DNA from 3 places in the Advenella sp. RU8 genome. Region 1 is predicted to be linked to each of the others. Evidence: predicted binding sites of a transcription regulator. Region 1 holds the regulator's gene; each other region holds the start of a gene.

Region 1 (4,712 bases):
TAAGCTTACGCTGAAACTGAAGTCTTTCCGCCTGAAAGAGCTTGATAAACTGGCTCCAAATATGTTGTAGCACCTTTCATCCGACCTTGGAATATATAAAATCGTATTCTGCTCAGGCTACAACAGCCTGAGCAGCCTCAGGCTGCCCCAGCGCCCTAAAGCATTCACAAATATTTATATTCTTTAATTCTGCTGGACGCTGTCATATTTAACGGCGAAAATGAAAAAATCCAGTTAATTTAATAACCGGCTTTTGACACTTTATGCATTACTTATGCATTTTAAATTTTGGCGGGTTGGGGGGGATTCGAACCCCCGAAACGTTTCCGTTTACACGCTTTCCAAGCGTGCGCCTTCAGCCACTCGGCCACCGACCCTTTTTTGTAAAGCTGGCTTTGCACCAGCTATACTTGCAACGCTGCCTTAAACAAACAGCATCAACTTAATCAATTATTTTAGCATCCTTTCCACATATCGTGCAATCATATCCACTTCCAAATTCACTTTATCACCCGCTTTGGTGTTGCGAAGTGTTGTATTCTGGATGGTATGGGGAATAATATTAATGCTAATAATGCAACCACTGTCATTATCGCTCACGCTGTTGACTGTCAGGCTAATGCCATTAACGGTAATAGAACCTTTATAGGCCAGGAATTTGGCCAGTTCCTGCGGAACCTGGATTTTAAGTTCATGAGACTCGCCCACCGCATCAAATGACACAACCGACCCCAGGCCATCCACATGACCTGAGACAATATGCCCATCCAATGAATCACCCATTTTAAGGGCGTGTTCAAGATTGACTTCACCTTGGGTATCCAGTCCAACCGTACGGTTCAGGCTTTCGCGGGAGACATCCACTTCAAACGTCTGCCCGGCAAATTTCACCACCGTCATGCAGGCCCCCTGAATGGCAATCGAGTCACCCAGTTTAGTTTTTTCCATATTAAAGCCTGGTGCCTGGATGGTTAAATGCACGCCATCCTGGCCAGTGCTTCCCAATGGTTCAACATTTGTGATTTTGCCCACAGCGGCAACAATTCCGGTAAACATATTTCTTCCTTGATGATCTTACTTGTGTAGAACGCTACTCAAGAGCGTGTTCCAGCGGTTTTGCAAACGCGCACGCAAACGCAAGTCGGGCGCAAAGGTTTGGGTTTCAAAAAAATCAAACTGGTAAGCCTGATCCAATGCATTCAAGACAGGCAAACGGAACAGGCTATGGGCATCACCCAGTATTTTAGGTGCCATATACAGCAGCAGTTCATCTAGCAAACCTGCCTGCAACAAGGCTCCGTTAAGTCCTGGCCCGGCTTCTACATGTACTTCGTTAATTTGCTGCCCGCCCATCCAGTCAAGCACAGCATCCAGATCAACATGGCCATTTTTTTCAGGCATGGCAATTACCTGCACGTTTTTGGCTTGCAGGCGTGCCGCCTTGGCTTCATCCAAATGGGTAGTAAACACCCATACCGGATCGCCATTAAATATCCGGGCAATTTCCGGGACCACAAAACGGCTGTCGATAATGGCACGAACTGGCTGGCGTGGGGTAGCGATTGAACGCACGTTCATGAGCGGATCATCATGCAAGACGGTACCCAGACCGGTTAACACCACACAACTTCTGGCACGCCAGTAATGCCCGTCGGCACGGGCGGCTGCACTGGTAATCCACTGTGACTGCCCATTGTACAAGGCCATGCGCCCGTCCAATGAAGAAGCCAATTTGGTCCACACCCAGGGACGGCCAGTTGTCATGCGCGAAATAAACCCAGGGTTGAATGCCAGCGCCTGTTCGGCTAACAGGTTACTGGCAACTTCTATGCCTGCTGCCTGCAATTTGGCAATTCCCCTGCCCCCCACCAAAGGATTGGGGTCTGCCATGGCAATGACCACGCGGGCAGGCTTGGCCGCAATAATGGCATCCACACAAGGCGGGGTTTTGCCATAATGACTGCAGGGCTCTAGGGTTACATAAAAAGTGCTGCCTGCCAGGTCATGCGCTTTTTCCTGTGCATCACGAATGGCACAGACTTCGGCATGAGGGCCACCCGTTTTTTGGGTTGCTCCCTGCCCCAGCAATTGCTGGTCTTTAACAATCACACAACCCACACGGGGGTTGGGGGTAGTAACAAACATGACTGAAGCGGCCTGCTCAAGCGCCTTGTTCATCCAGTAGAAATCATCAAGCTGGGTCAAAACAGATTCTTCCTATTTCTTTTCCAGTTTGGCGGCACTAACCGGCACCTGCATTTCCTGAATGGCCTTGACGAACTCGCCAATATCCTCAAAACTTTTATAAACCGAGGCAAACCGCACATAGGCAACCTGGTCCAGCTGCTTGAGCTCATTCATGACCAGTTCACCAATATGCCCGGTTGAAACTTCCTTGCCGGGCGTATTCAGCAATGCTTCCTGAATGCGATAAACGGCGGCCTCAAGAGCCTCGGTAGACACCGGGCGCTTGCGCAAGGCCAGCTTCAGGCTGGCCTGCAATTTTTTAATATCAAATTCTACGCGCGTTCCGTTTCTTTTGACGATGGTTGGCATGGACAGCTCCACCCGCTCATAGGTGGTAAAACGCCTGTCGCAATCCAGACAGCGGCGGCGCCGGCGTATGGTATCACCGTCTTCGGAAACCCTGGAATCTACCACCTGGGTTTCAGAGTGAGCACAGAACGGACATTTCATTTGATGGGAACCTTAACGTAAAACGCCTGCCGAAGCAGGCGCTGCTTGTCAGCAAATTATTTGTAAACCGGGAACTGTGCGGTCAATTGATTGACTTTTTCACGGACAGCCGCAATATTGGCAGCATCACGTGGATTATCCAGGACATCGGCAATCAGGTTAGCGGTCAGTTCGGCTTCTTTTTCGGTAAAGCCACGGGTTGTCATGGCAGGTGTACCCAAACGGATACCGCTGGTCACGAATGGTTTTTCAGGATCATTCGGGATTGCGTTTTTGTTAACCGTGATATGGGCATCACCCAGAACAGCCTCGGCTTCTTTACCGGTAATGCCCTTGGCACGCAGGTCTACCAGCATGACGTGACTTTCGGTACGGCCAGACACAATACGCAAACCACGTTTTACCAGTGTTTCTGCCAGGACTTTGGCATTCAGGGCAACCTGTTTGGCATAGTCTTTGAATTCAGGTGCCAGGGCTTCTTTGAAGGCAACGGCCTTACCGGCAATCACGTGCATCAAAGGACCACCCTGGATGCCAGGGAAAATGGCGGAATTAACGGCTTTTTCATATTCGGCTTTCATCATGATGACGCCGCCACGTGGACCACGCAGTGATTTGTGCGTGGTGGAAGTGACGAAGTCGGCATGTGGCACGGGGTTGGGGTACTGACCACCGGCGACCAGGCCTGCGTAGTGGGCGATGTCAACCATTAACAGGGCACCGTTATCGTGGGCAATTTTAGCCATGCGCTCGAAGTCGATACGCAGTGAGTAAGCAGAAGCACCGGCAACGATCAGTTTTGGCTTATGCTCTTTGGCCAGTTGTTCTACTTGTGCGTAGTTCAGCTCTTCGTTTTCATCCAATCCGTAAGGAATGAAGTTGTACAGTTTGCCAGAAGCGTTAACAGAAGCACCGTGTGTCAGGTGACCACCTTCAGCCAGGCTCATGCCCAGAACGGTATCGCCCGGTTTCAGGACAGCCATGTAAACACCCTGGTTGGCTTGTGACCCGGAGTTGGGCTGAACGTTGGCAGCTTCAGCACCAAACAGTTCTTTCAGGCGGTCGATAGCCAATTGCTCGGCAATATCTACAAACTCGCAACCACCATAGTAACGCTTGCCTGGATAGCCTTCAGCATACTTGTTGGTAAGCTGTGTGCCCTGTGCCTGCATAACGGCAGGACTGGTGTAGTTTTCAGAAGCGATCAGCTCAATGTGCTGTTCCTGACGTACATTTTCTTTCTGGATGGCAGCCCACAATTCGGGGTCAACTTTGTCCAGGGTAAGGGAACGATCAAACATGTGTTTTCCTAAATTTATAAAAAGCAAAAAGTTAAATGGTCACTTTAGGATTGAGTGTATACAAGCCGGTAATGCTGTCGCTGGCCAAAATATGCGTATTGATGACCTTGAGGACATCTTCGGCAGTAAAGCGGCCTTCGAGTGGAACCGTTTCTATATCCAGGGCATAAAGCGTAAATTCATAACGGTGGACCAACGCGTCATTGAAAGGGGGGCAAGGGCCATCATAGCCGTAGTAATCGCCTTTCATGTCGTGGTCGTTGGCAAACCAGGAAGTGTAGTCATTGATCCCTTGACGCATATTACGTGGCGCCATTGGGCCATTCTTGCCTTTAGGGGTTACCTCATTGGAGAACTCACCTTCTTCAATGACCGTAACATTGGCAGGAATATCAACCAGTACCCAGTGATAAAAATTAACGCGGGGCAGATCGGCCGGCACTTCACGGTCTTCCTGGTTTACATCATCGGGTTTACTGGGCACATCCGGGTCACGGCAAATCAACACAAAAGACCGGGTGCCTTCAGGTGCGCCTTCCCATGAGAAATGCGGACTCAAATTATCGGACAGTGCAATATGTGCCACCGCATCTTGTTTGCCAAAAGCATAGCGAGGGTGAATGGCCTGCCCGTTGACGATTGACTGACTGAGTAATTTCATAGATCCCCCAATAAAACCTGATGTTAATAGATGGAATACAATTAATTGACAGT
Region 2 (4,712 bases), on a different contig from region 1:
GCTTGGTTGGCAAGGCAATTTCAAGACACAAGTTACTTTGGCGAACGGGGGCCACGGCAGGATCAAACGGACTGTGCGTATTGCAGTGATCGACGTTCTGGATGTAAATACGTCCGGTGCCCGCCCGTTCCTGCATCATGAGAGAGAACAGGTCTACCGCTTTTACTTTACGCTTGCGAATATCAGGATCGTTTTCATATTGTTCGTACAATTTTTCAAAACGGTTCTGGTCTTCAAAGAAAGCATCGTACAGGCCTGGTACATCTGAAGGAGAAAACAGGGTGATATCCCCGCCTTTTATAAGGCGTTGATACATGAGACGGTTGATTTGCACGCCATAATCCATGTGACGCACACGGTTCTCTTCCACACCACGATTGTTTTTCAACACCAGCAAGGATTCAACCTCTAGGTGCCACATAGGATAAAACAGGGTTGCCGCCCCACCACGCACACCACCCTGTGAGCAGCATTTAACCGCCGTCTGGAAATGTTTGTAGAAAGGGATGCACCCGGTGTGCTTGGCTTCTCCACCACGAATGGTGCTGCCAACCGCACGAATACGGCCCGCGTTAATGCCAATGCCTGCCCGTTGCGATACATAACGGACAATTGAACTGGTGGTCGCATTGATGGAGTCAAGGCTGTCACCACACTCAATCAATACACATGAGCTGAACTGGCGTGTCGGCGTACGGACGCCCGACATAATGGGTGTTGGCAGGGAAATCTTGAAGGTGGAAATGGCATCATAAAAGCCTTTCACGTACTGCAAGCGGGTTGCCTTGGGATATTTGGAAAACAGGCAAAGCGCAACCAGAATATAAAGAAACTGCGGGCTTTCATAAATTTCCTGGGTTACCCGGTTTTGCACCAGGTACTTGCCTTCCAGCTGCTTGACCGCTGCGTAAGAAAACGACATGTCACGCCAGTGGTCGATATAGGAATCGGCCTCGTCCAATTCTTCTTGAGTGTAATCCTCAAGGATATGGGCATCATACTTGCCCATGTCCACCATTTTAGTCACGTGATCAAACAGTTTGGGCGGATCAAACTGGCCAAAGGCGATCTTGCGCAAATGGAAAATGGCCAGGCGTGCGGCCAAATACTGATAATCAGGCGATTCTTCGGAAATCAGGTCGGCTGCGGCCTTGATGATGGTTTCGTGAATATCATCAGTACGGATACCATCATAAAACTGAATATGGGAACGCAACTCTACCTGCGACACAGAAACATGATCCAAGCCTTCAGCAGCCCATGCAACGACACGGTGAATTTTATCCAAGTTCAGGGGCTCTTTCTCCCCGCTACGTTTGGTGACTAATAGGTTCTTGTTCATCTGCTTTTCCGAAATAATTTTAACAACATTTTCCGCCTATCAACCTGTCTGATACAGGAATGCAAGCGGATGCTTTGGAGTGGATTTATAAAAATAAAACAGCCATCTTCATTGTATTTTATGAAAAAACAGTAAAGACAGCCATTAGATAAATTCTATATTTAGTTAGTGCTTTAGGGAGAACCACAATATATAGTATTTCAAAAACAATATCAAGTTCAAAAATGCGGCTTGAAAGCCTTAATATTCCATGTAGTTAATTGATAAAAAAGCCAATTTTTCCAACCATGAGATAAAAAAAATCATTGTAAAAAATTTATATTTTTTACTGTTCACGCCACAGTTTGACTGTCTGTAAACTGCTCAAAAGCCTGCCTTATGAAAGCTGAATCATTACAGGCCAACAAGCGATGATCAGACAAAGTCCGGCGCCACAGCCGCGAACCCTTCTGGCCATTGACCAGCCCAAGCATAGGCCTGACTGTCAAGCGCATAGGCACCCCCGCCGCAAGCTCCCTGTCGATATAAGACATCATAGCCTCAACAATGGCTTCATTGGAAAGAACGGCAACTTCAGGCCATAACAGCTGGCTGGCTTCACGTAGCACGTAAGGATCATGCCAGGCAGCACGCCCTATCATGACCCCGTCAAACTCGTTGGCCATAGCCTGCATTTGCTGCACTTCCTTAAGCCCGCCATTCAGGACAAACAGGGCATCGGGAAAGTCTTGCTTGAGTTGGCTAACCAAGTCATAACGCAAAGGCGGGATTTCGCGGTTATCTTTGGGGGACAACCCCTTAAGCACGGCATTACGGGCATGCGTAACAAACACCCGACAACCAGCATCATAGACTTTGCCAACAAAATCCCGAACAAAATCGTAAGATATATCGTAATCCAGCCCAAGGCGATGCTTGACCGTTACCGGCAAATCAACAGCATCCTGCATGGCCTTGACGCAATCAGCCACCAACTGGGGCTCTGCCATTAAACATGCCCCAAAAGCGCCTTTTTGCACACGCTCGGATGGGCAACCGCAGTTAAGATTGATTTCGTCGTAACCCCATTGCTGGCCTAAACGGGCACAATGCGCAAGGTCTTTTGGTTCACTGCCCCCCAATTGCAAAGCAACCGGATGCTCTTCGTCATTAAACCTCAGGTGCTTGGCAATATCCCCGTGAATCAGGGCACCAGTGGTGATCATTTCTGTATACAGCAAGGCCTTAGGGGCCAAAAGACGATGAAAGAAACGGCAATGACGGTCTGTAACATCAATCATGGGCGCAACCGAAAGACGCCATGGGGTATCAGCACGCGCATAAAGCCCCACTGGCGCCAATTTTTCCGGCTGTTTATTTTCGACCATTGTCATATAATTTTCTCGCTCTTACATCCAAAATAGCTTCACTGCTGGCATCCAGCAATCGTTTCAATTCATTAAACTTCTTAAGTACATCCGATTTATACACCACACCCAGCAAGATCGGCCTTTCATCTGCGCTTAAGACCGGCAGACGCTCACCACTGAAAGACACAAAATAGTCCAGCACTTCATCCAGTGTCATATCAGGATGTAACGCTGTCACATAAGACCGGTTAATCAGCTCTCCAGAAACAGGCGCCCGCAAGTCATTGCCCGACAGCAGAAAGCTGCTGATATCCTTATGGGCAATCACGCCTTGGTATTCGTTCATTTCATTCACGACATAAATAAAACGCACACCATATTCAATAAACATGTTCAGGGCATCCTGTACCGTTTGATTGTGCTTGATGACCGTACTTACCGGGCTCACCAGATTAGCCAACCTGAGCTGGCGCAGACGGTGACGCAATAGCAAATCTTTATCCCGCGACTCGGTCACTGCATACATGACTGCACCCGCTATGGATCTGGCCGTGAAATAGGAAAACACGCAAGCCAGCATAAGGGGCAGTATTATAGTATAACTATGCGTCATTTCAAAAATCATGATTATTGCCATTAAAGGTGCGCTGGTAGCCGCCGCCAGAAATGAGCCCATGCCCAGCAATACAAACAGCGCGGGATGGTCTGGCACCACAGGCAATAGCAAACTTAAAAGCTGTACAGACAACAGGCCCAAGGCACCACCCACAAACATCACAGGGGTAATTACTCCGCCAACCGCCCCCGACCCTACCGTAATCCCCGTAGATAAAACCTTGGTTAGCAATATCACGGCCACCGCCGACCAGGCCCAGGGCTCATGCAAAAAAGAATTCAGGACGCTATAGCCATTGCCAGCCACTCGGGGCTCCAGCAACGTAAACAAGCCCAGAACAAAGCCACCCAAGGCCAGCCGCAGCGGCAGCCCCAGGCCGGTTTTTTTGAACAGGCGCTTGGCATAATCAAGAAAGCGTAAAAACTGGGGGGCCAGCAAACCCGAAACAATGCCCAGGAAAATGGCAAAAACCAGGAAATGGGGAGAAACCGGCATCAGCTCGGGCAAGTCATACATGACATGGTAATAACCCAGCGTGCGCATGGTAATGTTTGCCGTTGCCGCAGACAGCAGCAACGGACCAAGGCTTTGCATGGACATGCTGCCCAAGACGATTTCCGCAACAAACAGCGCACCGGCTATCGGCGCATTATACGCCGCCGAGACACCCGCCGCCGCCCCGCAAGCCACCAACAATCGTAAAGAAACAACCTCAAAACAAAAAAAACGTCCGGTTGCCGAGGCCCCCATGGCGGCTAAGTGAATCATGGCGCCTTCCCGCCCCACCGATCCGCCGGTAGCAATCACGCTTAAGGAAGACAGGATCCTTAAAAACCCCTGCCGCAGTGACAGGTGCCCATTACCGATGGCAACGGCCTCCATATAGTCGGCATTGCTATCCACCTTGAGTTTGCTTCCCCACCACAAAAGCAGGCCGGCCACAAGGCCTCCCAGCGCAGGATAAAGAATTCGCTCAGGGGTTGACCAGCCGCGCGTGATCGAAACAATAGATCCCGACTGCCCCGACAGCAACAACTGGACCTGATGGATACCCCAGTAAAAAAAAATGGTAGCCATCGCACCCAGCACCCCCATTAGCAATGCCCATACCAGTAAAGCAGGCTGTCCTGAAAGCCATCGCGCCTGTTTGCATTGCTCCCTGAGTACACTCAGGCCTTTGCTGAAAATCATTGTCTGCTCAAGAAATGCCAGGATAAAAAAATCATTATATCCAAACATCATTTGGGATTATCAATACAAAGCCGATGGTTTATTTTTATATGTCTCAAATGAATGTATCATTCACCTTTCATCCTGGACTAAAATACAGGGCATCCGCGTTAACCTAATTATGATATATACCTGATATGGCTGTTTTTACGAATCTGACTACCTCTGAAGCCGA
Region 3 (4,712 bases), on a different contig from region 1:
CCCTGGTATATAACCTGCTGACCGATGTGGACGGCATGCGTGAAACCGGGGTGGATATTGTCCGGATTAGTCCGCAGTGGCGTGATACAGACAAAATTGTTGAACTGTACGATGGTGTGATTAACCACCGTATCAGTGTGGCCGACGCCATGGCACAAATTGAACCCTTAATGCCCGAAAAGGGCTGTAATGGCTACTGGCATGGCAAGCCGGGCCTTGAACAGGTGGCGGCGTAAGCCTTTTTTGGAGAAATATTATGGACAAGCCTTTTTTACTTCCCCCGTTTGTCAAAACGGTTTTTTCAAAACTGCCGTCTTATCCCGGTACGTTTTTCTTTGTCAACGGGCTTAATCTGTTGCTGAAAAAGCATTTGCCCGAAGATGTTCTGTCCCGTCTTGAGGATAAAAAACTGCGTCTGGTGGTGAAGGATGCCGGTATTGCCTTTGACTATAGTTGGCGCAACCATGCTTTTGTGGCATGTGCCAGGCATGCTGAAGAGCCCGATCTGATCATTTCTTCAAGCGTATATGATTATTGGCAAATGATACAGCGCAAGGAAGATCCGGATACCCTGTTTTTCAGCCGTCGCATGATGATCGAAGGCGACACCGAGCTAGGCCTGATGGTCAAGAACACGCTGGATGGCATTGATTTATCGGTTCTGTCGCCCGAGCAGCTTATAAAAAGCCTGCCCGGCATGCAGGTCATTGGCCGGCTGGTCAAGCCAGCCAATGATGCTAAGCATTCTTCCTTAACGTAAAACGCGGAAACATGGCCGATACCTGGCTGACTAAAGTTTCAGACGGGTATCCGGCCAGGGTGGCACTGTTCAGGGTGGCATCGTTGCATCCTTGGTCACGAAACAGCTGCCATACATAATTATTCACTTTCATTTTGGCCAGGCTGTTGGCCAGTGCCAATAAGTCTTCTTCGGGTAACAGCAGGGGGTGCAGGGTGGTGCGCAGTTCATAATCTACCCCGCTGGCCAGCACTGCCTGCAAACAGGCCAGGGCCTGGTCGCCACTGCCGGCAAATTGCGTGATATGGGCGTACTTATTGAATGTGGCCTTGATATCCAGACCCACCCAGTCCACCAGTGGCAGCACTTCTTTAAGCCGTCTTGGGTAAATGCCCGCGCAGTGCAGGCCGATTTTATAACCCAGTGCCTTTACCTGCTGCATGCCATCTTCAAGGGCAGGATCTATGGTGGGTTCGCCACCACTGAATACCACTGCGTCAATTAGCCCGGCACGCCGTTTCAGGAACTTCATGATGTCGCCCCAATCCAGCGGATTGTCGGTACCCCGTTCCTGCAGATGCGGGTTATGGCAGTAGCCACAACGCCAGGGACAGCCCTGCACAAAAAGTACGGCTGCCATCTGGCCGGGGTAATCCGATGTACTGAAGGGGGTCATCCCCCCAACCCTTAGCGAAGCATGTGCTGCGTCAGGAATCAAAGGCGGGCCTCTTTTTCGCTGAAGTATTTTCTTTCATGAAACTCGCCTTTTTTGCCAATATTGAAGGAAGACATAGGGCGGTGGTAGCCCATGACACGGGTCCAGATTTCGCAGGGCTGTCGCTCGTCGTCGCTCAGGGTGATATTTGCTGGTTTGTTCATAAGAGTGCTTTGCATTTTTTTTCCTTTAAAGTTGAATTTATTTGAGTGGATTTGGGTTGATTTATACGGCTTCTTTCAATTTTTTCTGAATCAGCTCATCATCGCATTTCGGGCAGAACTTATGGCTTCCGCCCAGATAGCCGTGTTTGGGGCAAATCGAAAATGTGGGGGTCACGGTTATGTAAGGCAAATGGAAGCGGCTTAAGGAACGCTTGACCAGGTTGCGGCAGGCATCCGCGGTAGACAGCGGATCAGTCATGTACAGGTGCAAAACCGTACCCCCGGTGTATTTGCGTTGCAGCTCATCTTGCCGCTCCAGTGCTTCAAACGGATCATCAGTGAAGCCGACAGGCAGCTGGGATGAGTTGGTGTAATAGGGCATGTCCTGCGTACCCGCTTGCAAAATGTCAGGGAAGCGTTTGCGGTCTTCTTTGGCAAAACGGTAGGTGGTGCCCTCGGCAGGGGTAGCTTCCAGGTTATACATGTGTCCGGTTTCTTCCTGGAAAACCAGCATTTTCGCGCGGATATGATCCAGCAGGCGAATGGCAAAATCATGACCCCATTCCGAGGTAATGTCATGCTCGTCATGGGTGAAGTTGCGGATCATCTCATTGATGCCATTCACACCCAAGGTTGAAAAGTGGTTGCGTAGCGTACCCAGGTAACGCTTGGTGTAGGGGAACAGGCCGTTATCCATGTGTTTCTGGATTTCCGTGCGCTTTAGTTCCAGGCTGGTCTTGCCCAGTTCCATCAGGTAGTCTAGCCGTGTAAACAGGCCGGCTTCATCACCTGCATATTGGTAGCCAAGGCGGGCGCAGTTAATGGTAACCACACCCAGGGAACCGGTTTGCTCTGCCGAGCCGAACAGGCCATTGCCGCGTTTGAGCAGTTCACGCAAGTCTAATTGCAGGCGGCAGCACATGGAACGGATCATGTTGGGCTTAAGCTCGGAATTGATGAAGTTCTGGAAATACGGCAGGCCATACTTGGCCGTCATTTCAAACATCAATTCGGCATTCGGACTGTGCCAGTCGAAGTCTTCGGTAATGTTGTAGGTGGGAATCGGAAAGGTGAACACCCGGCCCTTTTCATCGCCCTCCATCATGATTTCGATGTAGGCACGGTTGATCATGTCCATTTCTTCCTGCAGGTCACCATAGTAAAACGGCATTTCCTTGCCCGCAATCACGGGTGTTTGTTCGCGCAGGTCTTCGGGGCAAACCCAGTCAAAAGTAAGATTGGTGAAAGGCGTTTGCGTACCCCAGCGTGAAGGCACGTTCAGGTTGTAGATGAGTTCCTGCATGTATTGCTTGACGGTGGTGTAGTCAAGATGGTCTACCCGTACATAGGGCGCCATGTAGGTGTCGAAAGAGCTGAAGGCCTGGGCACCTGCCCATTCGTTTTGCAAGGTACCCAGGAAGTTCACGATTTGCCCGATCGCGCTGGACATGTGTTTTGGGGGAGCTGATTCCACTTTCCCAGGCACGCCATTCAACCCTTCGTTCAGCAGGGTGCGTAATGACCAGCCGGCGCAGTAGCCGGAAAGCATGTCCAGGTCATGGATGTGCAGGTCGGCATTACGGTGGGCCTGGCCAACTTCTGGCGGGTAAATATGGTTAAGCCAGTAGGTGGCAATCATTTTGCCGGAAATGTTCAGAATCAGGCCACCCAGCGAGTAACCCTGGTTGGCATTGGCGTTAACGCGCCAGTCGGCTTGGCTAAGATATTCATCAATGCTGGTTTGAGCATTGATCAGGCTTTCCTGTGACATGAATTCATCCTTGGTAATCTATATATTGTGTTTTTGTGAATATTAAACACAATATATAGTTACCTCAAGGGTGGTTTGGTCAAAAAGAAAGATTGTTTGATCTGGATTAACCTTCTGTCAGTTCCCGCGTGGGAACGCATCTTATGCCAGTTTCTGTCCCATGCCAGCCATGAACAGGGCTGCCGCAATGAACAACAGGCCAAAGAATTTATTCATTCTGGCTGCGTGGTGCGGGTTGCGCATGACGTGCATGACTTTGGCTGCCAAGCCGGTATAAACCGCCATGACCACCAGGTCTACGGCACATAGGGTGAGAGCAATTAACACATACTGGATGGGTAGGGGTTTGGACAGGTCAAGGAATTGCGGAATGACCGCCAGCAGGAAAATGGCCCCTTTGGGGTTCATGATATTAACCAGGATACCCTGCATGATCAGTTGATGAATGGGGGTATCTTGTGCGGCCGTTTCTTCAAGCCTGATGATGGCAACCGGAGACCAGTACTGCTTATAACCCAGATAAATCAGATACAGGACACCGGCCCATTTGATGATATTGAACGCCGTTTCAGAGGTGGCCAGCAGGGCACCAACCCCAATCACGCTGATCACGAACTGTATGGCCAGACCAATTGCCAGGCCAATCGCATTCCAGTAACCAAGCCTGAAGCCGAAACGTAAACCTGATGACATGGAGGCCACGGCACCGGGGCCTGGGGAAATGGAAATAGCCCAGCAGGCGGCAAATAAGGTAAGCCAGACGGAAAGTGACATGGTGAGTTGGTGAGCCGGAAACAGTGAGGTTTTTATATTGTCATGTAGCCGGACTTGAACTGTTGGGAGAAGTCCGGGATCAAGCTATATGAATTTGCATGCAAGCGGACTGCTCATATACAAAGAGAAAATTGTAGCGTAGTTGCTGGATAAAATCCGGTTTGGTTGATCGTGATGTGGTGTTAAAGCGGGTATTGATTCTAGACAAGGCTTACTATATTTGCACAATTTAACCGGATGAAGCCCCAGGCGCCGTTTTTTTGCAACGGCATTCCGGCATTGGCACGCTATAATCTTTTGAACGGGTTTATTCTGCCCCGGTTCTGCCTATCCATATTTTCAAGAGAAGCCATGAAACGATTTTTTTCCCTTATCAGTATCTTTTTGCTGTCAACGGTACTAGCCGGATGTGGCTATAACGAGATCCAGACGCTGGATGAAGGTGTCAAGGCTTCCTGGTCCGAGACCCTTAACCAGTACCAGCGCCGCGCAGACCTGGTGCCGCAGCTGGTTTCCAGTGTCAATGCCTATATGGTCAATGAAAGGGAA

What was found. The regulator NrdR, encoded in region 1, represses ribonucleotide reductase genes. The targets are predictions, from matches to a motif close to CACNANATNTNGTG.
Region 2: the regulator NrdR is predicted to act here: its motif matches at 1,527-1,540, upstream of nrdA (class 1a ribonucleoside-diphosphate reductase subunit alpha).
Region 3: the regulator NrdR is predicted to act here: its motif matches at 3,437-3,450, upstream of ACM5Q9_RS13335 (ribonucleoside triphosphate reductase).

Annotation. Positions count from the first base shown of each region.
Region 1 is NZ_JBLWIS010000010.1:47,054-51,765, forward strand. Features, by position in the region: gene ACM5Q9_RS11965 (hypothetical protein) at 1-70, shown strand, start outside; tRNA gene ACM5Q9_RS11970 (tRNA-Ser) at 290-377, opposite strand; gene ACM5Q9_RS11975 (riboflavin synthase) at 451-1,056, opposite strand; gene ribD (bifunctional diaminohydroxyphosphoribosylaminopyrimidine deaminase/5-amino-6-(5-phosphoribosylamino)uracil reductase RibD) at 1,075-2,205, opposite strand; gene nrdR (transcriptional regulator NrdR) at 2,218-2,697, opposite strand; gene glyA (serine hydroxymethyltransferase) at 2,754-3,998, opposite strand; gene ACM5Q9_RS11995 (YbhB/YbcL family Raf kinase inhibitor-like protein) at 4,030-4,659, opposite strand; gene tyrS (tyrosine--tRNA ligase) at 4,701-4,712, opposite strand, start outside.
Region 2 is NZ_JBLWIS010000002.1:226,752-231,463, reverse strand. Features, by position in the region: gene nrdA (class 1a ribonucleoside-diphosphate reductase subunit alpha) at 1-1,342, opposite strand, end outside; gene dusA (tRNA dihydrouridine(20/20a) synthase DusA) at 1,675-2,709, opposite strand; gene ACM5Q9_RS03620 (ClcB-like voltage-gated chloride channel protein) at 2,696-4,498, opposite strand; gene ACM5Q9_RS03615 (homoserine kinase) at 4,675-4,712, shown strand, end outside.
Region 3 is NZ_JBLWIS010000013.1:32,537-37,248, forward strand. Features, by position in the region: gene ACM5Q9_RS13315 (U32 family peptidase) at 1-236, shown strand, start outside; gene ubiT (ubiquinone anaerobic biosynthesis accessory factor UbiT) at 257-760, shown strand; gene ACM5Q9_RS13325 (anaerobic ribonucleoside-triphosphate reductase activating protein) at 738-1,415, opposite strand; gene nrdD (anaerobic ribonucleoside-triphosphate reductase) at 1,454-1,633, opposite strand; gene ACM5Q9_RS13335 (ribonucleoside triphosphate reductase) at 1,680-3,389, opposite strand; gene ACM5Q9_RS13340 (LysE family translocator) at 3,531-4,163, opposite strand; gene ACM5Q9_RS13345 (LemA family protein) at 4,515-4,712, shown strand, end outside.